3 regions of the Streptomyces sp. NPDC088387 genome follow, and region 2 is predicted to be linked to each of the others. Evidence: predicted binding sites of a transcription regulator. Region 2 holds the regulator's gene; each other region holds the start of a gene.

Region 1 (3,274 bases), on a different contig from region 2:
GACCGGAGGTTCAAAGTGAGCGTTACCGTCCGCATCCCCACCATTCTTCGTACCTACACCGGCGGTCAGGCCGAGGTTCCGGCCGAGGGCGGCACCCTCGGTGAGGTCATCGACGACCTGGAGAAGAAGCACGCCGGGATCGCCGCCCGGGTACTCGACGACCAGGGCAAGCTGCGTCGGTTCGTGAATGTCTATGTGAACGACGACGACGTCCGGTTCGAGCAGGGGCTGGAGACGGCCACCCCGGACGGTGCCGGAGTGTCGATCATTCCGGCCGTCGCGGGCGGCTGAACCCGGCGATCAGTTACCGCAAGTAAGCGCGGTTACGAAGAGTTCATTGAGTTGCCCCCTCCGTGAGAGAAGCGGAGGGGGCAATTCTGTAGGGTTGAGCGCGGTAGAGTTGGGGAACCACGGCGGCTCGCATGCCGGACGCATATGAGTGGCGTATCCACTCGGGCGTCGCGTTGCGATGAGAAGTAGCCAAAGTGTGTGGTTCTTTTGCGCCTTATGTTCGCTATGCCGGGCCCGACTTGCCCCGAACTCTGGTGAATTCTCCGTAAATTCCCGACCGGTCCTGCCCGGATTTCTCGTCCGATTGACCTGTTGCAGACGGCAGTTGGACAGATACATTCAGCCGCGGTCGACGCGTTCCGGCGCACGCCCCCGTCCGATGGGGTCGTAGGTCTGACCCGGATCCGCGAAGTGTGGATCTGTGCAAGGGCCAGTAATAGGGGAGTTAGGCATGGCTCAGGGCACCGTCAAGTGGTTCAACGCGGAGAAGGGGTACGGCTTCATCGCGGTCGACGGTGGTGCGGACGTCTTCGTCCACTACAGCGCCATTCAGATGGACGGCTACCGCACCCTGGAAGAGGGCCAGCGGGTGGAGTTCGAGATCTCGCAGGGCCAGAAGGGTCCGCAGGCCGACATGGTTCGCGTCGCCGCCTGAACATTTCACGCGAAGGGCCCGTACCCGGCAGGGTACGGGCCCTTCCATGTGTCCGGAACCCGACCCCCGGGGCCCGCCCCGCGCCCCTCGCGCCGCCCCCTCGCGCGGTCCGCTTCACGAGCGCACCTTGCACTCGCCATGCCCGAGTGCTAATCATTGGCGTTAGCACTCTGAAGGTGAGAGTGACAACGAAGGACCGGGTCGGTGAGGCCCGCAGGCCGGGTGGGGCAGAGAACCACGAGGTGTGCGAGCCGTCCGTCGCGGGCGCGGGCGCGGTCCGAAGGAATCACCCCCAGTCCTGGAGGGACCACTTCACATGGCCAAGATCATCGCGTTCGACGAGGAGGCGCGGCGCGGCCTTGAGCGCGGTATGAACCAGCTCGCCGACGCCGTCAAGGTCACCCTCGGCCCCAAGGGCCGCAACGTCGTCCTTGAGAAGAAGTGGGGCGCCCCCACGATCACCAACGATGGTGTCTCCATCGCCAAGGAGATCGAACTCGAAGACCCGTACGAGAAGATCGGCGCCGAGCTGGTCAAGGAAGTCGCCAAGAAGACGGACGACGTCGCCGGCGACGGTACGACCACCGCGACCGTGCTCGCGCAGGCCCTCGTCAAGGAAGGCCTTCGCAACGTAGCCGCGGGCGCCAACCCCATGGCCCTCAAGCGTGGCATCGAGAAGGCCGTCGAGGCCGTCTCCTCCGCCATCCTGGAGCAGGCCAAGGAGGTCGAGACCAAGGAGCAGATCGCCTCCACGGCCTCCATCTCCGCCGCCGACACCCAGATCGGCGACCTGATCGCCGAGGCCATGGACAAGGTCGGCAAGGAAGGCGTCATCACCGTCGAGGAGTCGCAGACCTTCGGTCTCGAGCTTGAGCTCACCGAGGGCATGCGCTTCGACAAGGGCTACATCTCCGCCTACTTCGCCACCGACATGGAGCGCATGGAGGCGTCGCTCGAGGACCCGTACATCCTCATCGCGAACTCCAAGATCTCCAACGTCAAGGACCTGCTCCCGCTCCTGGAGAAGGTCATGCAGTCGGGCAAGCCGCTGCTGATCATCGCCGAGGACGTCGAGGGCGAGGCCCTGTCGACCCTGGTCGTCAACAAGATCCGCGGCACCTTCAAGTCCGTCGCGGTCAAGGCCCCGGGCTTCGGCGACCGCCGCAAGGCGATGCTGAACGACATCGCGATCCTCACGGGTGGCGAGGTCATCTCCGAGGAGGTCGGTCTCAAGCTCGAGAACACCTCCCTGGACCTTCTGGGCCGTGCCCGCAAGGTCGTCATCACCAAGGACGAGACCACCATCGTCGACGGTGCCGGCTCCTCCGAGCAGGTTCAGGGCCGGGTCAACCAGATCCGCGCCGAGATTGAGAACAGCGACTCGGACTACGACCGCGAGAAGCTCCAGGAGCGCCTGGCGAAGCTCGCCGGCGGTGTCGCGGTCATCAAGGCCGGTGCCGCCACCGAGGTCGAGCTCAAGGAGCGCAAGCACCGCATCGAGGACGCCGTGCGCAACGCCAAGGCGGCCGTCGAGGAGGGCATCGTCGCCGGTGGCGGCGTGGCCCTGCTCCAGGCCTCCGCGGCGCTGGACAAGCTGGAGCTCGTGGGCGACGAGGCCACCGGTGCGGCCGCGGTCAAGCTCGCGCTCGAGGCCCCGCTGAAGCAGATCGCCGTCAACGCCGGCCTCGAAGGCGGCGTTGTGGTGGAGAAGGTCCGCAACCTCCCCGTGGGTGAGGGCCTGAACGCCGCGACCGGGGAGTACGTCGACATGCTCGCCGCGGGCATCCCCGACCCGGCGAAGGTGACACGTTCCGCACTTCAGAACGCCGCCTCCATCGCCGCGCTGTTCCTCACCACCGAGGCCGTCATCGCCGACAAGCCGGAGAAGGCGGGCGCCGCCCCGGCCGGCGGCGGCATGCCGGGCGGTGACATGGACTTCTGATCAACTCCGGTTGATCCAGCGTCCTTTGCCGAGGGCGGCACCTCCCGAACTCCGGGGGGTGCCGCCCTCGGGCGTTTCCCCGCCGGTGCGTTGGCATGTGCCGACGGCACACGCCGTCAACCGGAGTGGCACATCCGCGTCCACGCAAGCCCTCCATGCCTCCCCGCAAGGGGGATCTTTGTTCGCTTCCCGCCCCTCGGAGCGTGAACTCCCGCTAGCGTGCGGCGCATGCGGATTCTTCAGCTGTCCGACACCCACCTCGAGCGCACACCCGGCCCGAACCGGCACGGTGTCGACGCGACCGAGTCACTCCAGCTGATGCTGGCCGAGCTGCGCCACCAGCCCGGCGTCGACATGGTCCTGGTGACCGGCGACATCGCCGACGA
Region 2 (3,274 bases):
CACCGTGCCCGCCTCGCAGCGGATCACCGCGCCGCAGAAACCGGTGCCGGGCTCCTCGACCACCAGACCGGGGTCCGCCGGGACCTCGGGCACGGGCTTGGGCTTCTTCCACGGAGGCGTGAGATCCGGAGAGTACGGGCGCATTCGGATGACGATAGGAGAACCGGCGGGACGATCACGTCGACACGCCGAAACGCACCGCCAGCGCGTCCCGCTGTTCCCGTACGAAGGCCGCGCCCACGACCGCTCCGTGACCGGGCACGTACAGCGCGTCCTCGCCGCCGAGCGACAGCAGCCGGTCCAGGGCGTGCGGCCACCGCGCGGGTACGGCGTCGGGGCCCGCCTGCGGCACCCCGGACTCCTCCACGAGGTCACCGCAGAAGACCACCTCGGGCCCGCCCGGCACCAGTACGGCGAGATCGTGGGCGGTGTGACCGGGGCCGACGTTCGCGAGCAGCACCTGACGGCCGCCGCCGAGGTCGAGGGTCCACTCGCCGCCGACGTGGTGCCGGGGCGCCACGAGGGCGTCCACCGCCTCCGTGGCGTCGGCCTCGGCGAGCCCGTTGCCGACCGCGTCCGAACGCAGCTCCTCGCGCGCGTGCCGTCCGCTCAGCGCCGCCTCCGCCCCGACCGCGCCGAACACCTCCGCGCCCGCGAACGCCGCCGCGCCGAAGACGTGGTCGAAGTGCGGGTGGGTGAGCGCGAGATGAGTCACACGGTGACCGGCGAGCGCCTCCGCCTGGGCCCGCAGCAGGGCACCCTCCCGCAGGCTCGACCCGGCGTCGATCAGCAGCACGGAACCCTCCCCGACCACCAGCCCCACGGTGCAGTCCCACCCCGGCAGCCGGCGGCGTCCGACCCCGGCCCCCAGCCGCTCCCACCCCAGCTCTTCCCAAGTCACCGTCATACGGCGACGCTAGCGGTACGCCCTGCACCGCACGACCTCGTGCGAACCTCGCAGGCCCGGCCTTGCCCGGGGCGTACCCGACGGCCGTACACTGGGCCGGACAGGGCTGGCACTCGCATGCGCAGAGTGCCAGGCAGTCGCCGAGAGACCGACCGCTGGAGGTGTGCGCGATGCTCAGCGAGCGAAGGTTGCAGGTGTTGCGCGCCATCGTCCAGGACTACGTGGGCACGGAGGAGCCGGTCGGCTCCAAGGCCCTCACCGAGCGGCACAACCTCGGTGTCTCCCCGGCCACCGTGCGCAACGACATGTCGGCCCTGGAGGACGAGGGCTTCATCGCGCAGCCGCACACGTCGGCCGGGCGGATCCCGACGGACAAGGGCTACCGGCTGTTCGTCGACAAGCTGGCCGAGGTCAAGCCGCTGACCGCCCCCGAGCGGCGCGCGATCCAGAGCTTCCTCGACAGCGCCCTCGACCTCGACGACGTGGTGGCCCGTACGGTACGGCTGCTCGCGCAGCTCACCCGGCAGGTCGCCGTCGTGCAGTACCCGTCGCTGACCCGGTCCACCGTGCGCCACGTCGAGCTGCTGTCGATGGCACCCGCGCGCGTGATGCTGGTCCTGATCACCGACACCGGCCGGGTCGAGCAGCGCATGGTCGACTGCCCGGCGCCCTTCGGCGAATCGTCCCTCGCCGACCTGCGGGCGCGGCTGAACAGCCGGGTCGCGGGCAGGCGTTTCGCGGACGTGCCGACGCTGGTGCAGGATCTGGCCGAGAGCTTCGAAGCCGAGGACCGGGGCGCCGTCCAGACGGTACTCTCCACACTCCTGGAGACGCTCGTCGAGCAGACCGAGGAGCGGCTGATGATCGGCGGCACCGCCAATCTCACACGCTTCGGACATGATTTCCCCCTCACCATCCGGCCCGTCCTGGAGGCGCTGGAGGAGCAGGTCGTGCTTCTCAAGTTGCTTGGCGAGGCGACGGATTCGGGCATGACCGTGCGGATCGGTCACGAGAACGCCCATGAGGGACTCAACTCCACGTCCGTGGTGTCGGTGGGCTACGGTTCGGGCGGCGAGGCGGTTGCCAAGCTCGGCGTGGTCGGACCGACCCGCATGGATTACCCGGGAACGATGGGAGCGGTACGCGCAGTGGCACGGTACGTCGGACAGATCCTGGCGGAGTCGTAAGTGGCCACGGACTACTACGCCGTTCTCGGCGTGCGCCGAGACGCGTCGCAGGAAGAGATCAAGAAGGCCTTCCGGCGGCTCGCCCGCGAGCTGCACCCGGACGTCAACCCCGATCCGAAGACCCAGGAGCGGTTCAAGGAGATCAACGCCGCCTACGAGGTGTTGTCGGACCCGCAGAAGAAGCAGGTCTACGACCTCGGCGGCGACCCGCTCTCGCAGGCCGGCGGAGCCGGTGCGGGTGGCTTCGGCGCGGGTGGCTTCGGGAACTTCTCGGACATCATGGACGCCTTCTTCGGTACGGCGTCGCAGCGCGGGCCGCGCTCGCGCACCCGCCGCGGCCAGGACGCCATGATCCGGATCGAGGTCGAGCTCAACGAGGCCGCCTTCGGCACGACGAAGGACATCCAGGTCGACACGGCCATCGTCTGCACCACGTGCAGCGGTGAGGGTGCCGCGCCGGGGACCACCGCGCAGACGTGCGACATGTGCCGCGGACGCGGTGAGGTGTCGCAGGTCACCCGGTCCTTCCTGGGCCAGGTCATGACCTCGCGCCCGTGCCCCCAGTGCCAGGGCTTCGGCACCGTGGTGCCGACCCCGTGCCCGGAGTGCGCGGGCGACGGCCGGGTGCGGTCGCGCCGGACCCTCACGGTCAAGATCCCGGCCGGTGTGGACAACGGCACGCGGATCCAGCTGGCCGGCGAGGGCGAGGTCGGCCCCGGTGGCGGCCCCGCGGGCGATCTGTACGTCGAGATCCACGAGCTGCCGCACTCGACGTTCCAGCGGCGCGGTGACGACCTGCACTGCACGGTCACGATCCCGATGACGGCGGCGGCCCTCGGCACGAAGGTGCCGCTGGAGACGCTGGACGGCATGGAGGAGGTCGACATCCGGCCCGGCACCCAGTCCGGGCAGTCGATCCCGCTGCACACCCGCGGTGTCACGCATCTGCGGGGCGGCGGCCGGGGTGACCTGATCGTCCATGTCGAGGTCCAGACCCCGACCAAGCTGGATCCCGAGCAGGAGCGGTTGCTGCGGGAGATGGCGAAGCTGCGCGGGGAGGAACGGCCCACGGGCCAGTTTCAGCCGGGGCAGCAGGGACTCTTCTCCCGACTGAAGGACGCGTTCAACGGGCGTTAGGGCACGGGGGCTGCCGCCCCCGGCCCCGCTTCGGCCAGAACGG
Region 3 (3,274 bases), on a different contig from region 2:
CCGTGGGAGTGACCCCCGGCGGCCGGCTCCTCCTCTTCCTTCTTCTCGACGACCAGGGTCTCGGTCGTGAGGAGGAGGGAGGCGATGGAGGCGGCGTTCTCCAGGGCGGAGCGGGTGACCTTCACCGGGTCGATGACGCCGGCCTTGACCAGGTCGCCGTACTCGCCGGTGGCGGCGTTGAAGCCCTGGCCCTTTTCGAGCTCGGCGACCTTGGAGGTGATGACGTAACCCTCCAGGCCGGCGTTCTCGGCGATCCAGCGCAGCGGCTCGACGACCGCGCGGCGGACCACGGCGACACCGGTGGCCTCGTCGCCGGTCTTGTCGAGGTTGCCCTCCAGGATCTTGGCGGCGTGCACCAGAGCGGAGCCACCACCGGAGACGATGCCCTCCTCGACCGCGGCGCGGGTCGCGGAGATGGCGTCCTCCAGACGGTGCTTCTTCTCCTTCAGCTCCACCTCGGTGGCGGCGCCGACCTTGATCACGCACACGCCGCCGGCCAGCTTCGCGAGGCGCTCCTGGAGCTTCTCGCGGTCCCAGTCGGAGTCGGTGTTCTCGATCTCGGCCTTGATCTGGGCGATACGGCCCTCGACCTCGGACTTGTCACCGGCGCCGTCGACGATGGTGGTGTCGTCCTTGGTGACGGTGATCCGGCGGGCGGAGCCGAGGATGTCCAGACCGACCTGGTCGAGCTTGAGGCCGACCTCCTCGGAGATGACGGTGGCACCGGTGAGGGTGGCCATGTCCTGGAGCATCGCCTTGCGGCGGTCGCCGAAGCCGGGGGCCTTCACCGCGGTGGCGTTGAAGGTGCCGCGGATCTTGTTCACCACGAGGGTGGAGAGCGCTTCGCCCTCGACGTCCTCGGCGATGATCAGCAGCTGCTTCGAGGCGTTGGACTGGATGATCTTCTCCAGCAGCGGCAGCATGTCCGCGATGGAGGAGATCTTGCCCTGGTGGATGAGGATGTACGGGTCTTCCAGGACGGCTTCCATGCGCTCCTGGTCCGTCACGAAGTACGGCGACAGGTAGCCCTTGTCGAAGGCCATGCCCTCGGTGAAGTCCAGCTCCAGACCGAAGGTGTTGGACTCCTCGACGGTGATGACACCGTCCTTGCCGACCTTGTCCATCGCCTCGGCGATGAGCTCGCCGACCTGCTGGTCCTGGGCGGACAGCGCGGCGACGGCGGCGATGTCGGACTTCTCCTCGATCGGCCGGGCGGTCGCGAGGAGGTCCTCGGAGATCGCCGCGACGGCCGCGTCGATGCCCTTCTTCAGGGCGGCCGGGGAGGCGCCGGCGGCGACGTTCTTCAGGCCCTCGCGGACGAGCGCCTGGGCCAGCACGGTGGCGGTGGTGGTGCCGTCACCCGCGATGTCGTTGGTCTTGGTCGCCACCTCCTTCACGAGCTGGGCACCAAGGTTCTCGTACGGGTCGTCGAGCTCGACCTCGCGGGCGATGGTGACGCCGTCGTTGGTGATGGTCGGAGCGCCGAACTTCTTGTCGATGACGACGTTGCGACCCCTGGGGCCGATCGTCACCTTGACGGTGTCGGCAAGCTTGTTGACGCCGCGCTCAAGGGCGCGACGGGCGTCCTCGTCGAACTTCAGGATCTTCGCCATGACAGCGTGAGCCCTCTCGGAGTTCTGGGTGAAATGACACTGCGCCCCGGGCGCCCGGGGTGATTAGTGGTCGCGGGGGCCTGGGGCGCAGCTCAAAGAATTACTGTGCGGTGAATTACTTCTCGATGATCGCGAGCACGTCGCGAGCCGAGAGGACGAGGTACTCCTCGCCGTTGTACTTCACCTCGGTGCCGCCGTACTTGCTGTACAGCACGATGTCGCCGGTCTTGACGTCGAGCGGAAGACGCTCGCCGTTCTCGAAACGGCCGGGACCCACGGCCAGGACGACGCCCTCCTGGGGCTTCTCCTTGGCGGTGTCCGGAATGACCAGGCCCGAGGCCGTGGTCTGCTCGGCGTCGAGCGGCTGGACCACAATGCGGTCCTCGAGCGGCTTGATGGCAACCTTGGAGCTGGTGGTCGTCACGATCCGACCTCCCCCTTCGGAGATCTCACGGGGTTAACTGTCTGAGGTGGCGACCAGGTCGATCCGTCGTCGCGGGTGCCGGACCTGCCCGTCGCTTTGTTGGCACTCTCCAGGGGGGAGTGCCAGACCCGAGACTATGACCGCGATTAGCACTCGGTCAAGCGGAGTGCCAGTGCCTGCGGCGCGGGTTCGGATTCCTGTGTACGTCCGTTGCCTGTGAGGCGGCGTTTTTCTTCCTGGGGGCTGTGCCCCCAGACCCCCTTGTCCTCAAACGCCGGACGGGCTGGTGGTGGGGGCTACAGGTAGTCGTCCAGGTTTGCCACCGTCAGGCCTGCCTGCTGGATTTCTCTCAGGAGGCGGGTGGTGCGGGTGACCAGGGTCGGGCCCGTCGTCTCGTCCGGGGTGACCGAGATGATGTCGCCCGGGGTCAGGCGGTGTGGGGGGCGGGTGTAGTGGGTGTCCGTGTCGGTGGCCGTGGCGCGCCAGAGGGTGAGGGTGGGGGTGCCGCAGTCGGCCGCCGCGCGCAGGGTGGTGTCGTCGTACATGCCGTAGGGCGGGCGGAGCAGGTGGGGGCGGATGCCGAAGCGGGAGCGGAGTTTGTTCTGCTGGCCGCAGATCTCGGCGCGCTGGCCGGCGTAGGGCAGGCCGCGCAGGGCCGCGTGGTCGAGGGTGTGGTTCTGGATGCTCGCGCCGACCGAGCGCAGCCGGGCGAAGTGGCCGTAGCCGGGGCCCGCGACGCTGTCGGTGAGGAACAGGCTGACCGGGAGGCGGAGTTCGCGGACCAGGTCGACGAATCTCGGGTCGCGTTCGGCGCCGTCGTCGTAGGTGAGGAAGACGACCTTGTCGCGGGTGGGGATGTGGTCGACGACCCGGGGCAGGGAGGTCGGGCGGGCCGGGCCGGCCGGGGGTGCGGAGAGGGGGGCGGGCAGGCCCCAGCGGCGGTGCGGGGGGCCGTTGTCGGGGGTGGGGGTGCCGGAGCCGGCGCCGTGGGCGGCGCCGGGCCCGTCGTCCGTCCGCACCCAGCCGGCCGGGCCGCCGGTACGGCCGCAGCCCGCCGACACGGTGAGCAGCAGCAGCGCGGTGAGGAGCAGCCGGGGCCTCACAGGTAGTCCTCCAGGCGGGCCACGGCGTACCCCTTCTCCGTCACCTTGCGCAGGAAGAGACGGATCATGTCGGGCATGGTGCCCTTCCAGTCGTCGGTGCCGCGGAAGTGGCTGAGGACGATGTCGCCGGGGTG

Evidence for each region. The regulator HrcA, encoded in region 2, represses chaperone genes, less so after heat shock. The targets are predictions, from matches to a motif close to TTNGCACTCNGNNNNNCNGAGTGCNAA.
Region 1: a site for HrcA is predicted at 1,073-1,099, ahead of groL (chaperonin GroEL). Genes of this name have one in related genera too.
Region 3: a site for HrcA is predicted at 2,184-2,210, ahead of groES (co-chaperone GroES). Genes of this name have one in related genera too.

What each region holds. Positions count from the first base shown of each region.
Region 1 is NZ_JBIVNC010000011.1:138,698-141,971, forward strand. It holds gene ACIQAC_RS27800 (MoaD/ThiS family protein) at 16-291, shown strand; gene ACIQAC_RS27805 (cold-shock protein) at 743-946, shown strand; gene groL (chaperonin GroEL) at 1,263-2,888, shown strand; gene ACIQAC_RS27815 (metallophosphoesterase) at 3,117-3,274, shown strand, end outside.
Region 2 is NZ_JBIVNC010000001.1:928,214-931,487, reverse strand. It holds gene ACIQAC_RS04250 (DUF3097 domain-containing protein) at 1-144, opposite strand, end outside; gene ACIQAC_RS04245 (MBL fold metallo-hydrolase) at 176-907, opposite strand; gene hrcA (heat-inducible transcriptional repressor HrcA) at 1,078-2,094, shown strand; gene dnaJ (molecular chaperone DnaJ) at 2,095-3,231, shown strand.
Region 3 is NZ_JBIVNC010000004.1:401,428-404,701, forward strand. It holds gene groL (chaperonin GroEL) at 1-1,613, opposite strand, end outside; gene groES (co-chaperone GroES) at 1,729-2,037, opposite strand; gene ACIQAC_RS13210 (polysaccharide deacetylase family protein) at 2,334-3,140, opposite strand; gene ACIQAC_RS13215 (polysaccharide deacetylase family protein) at 3,137-3,274, opposite strand, start outside.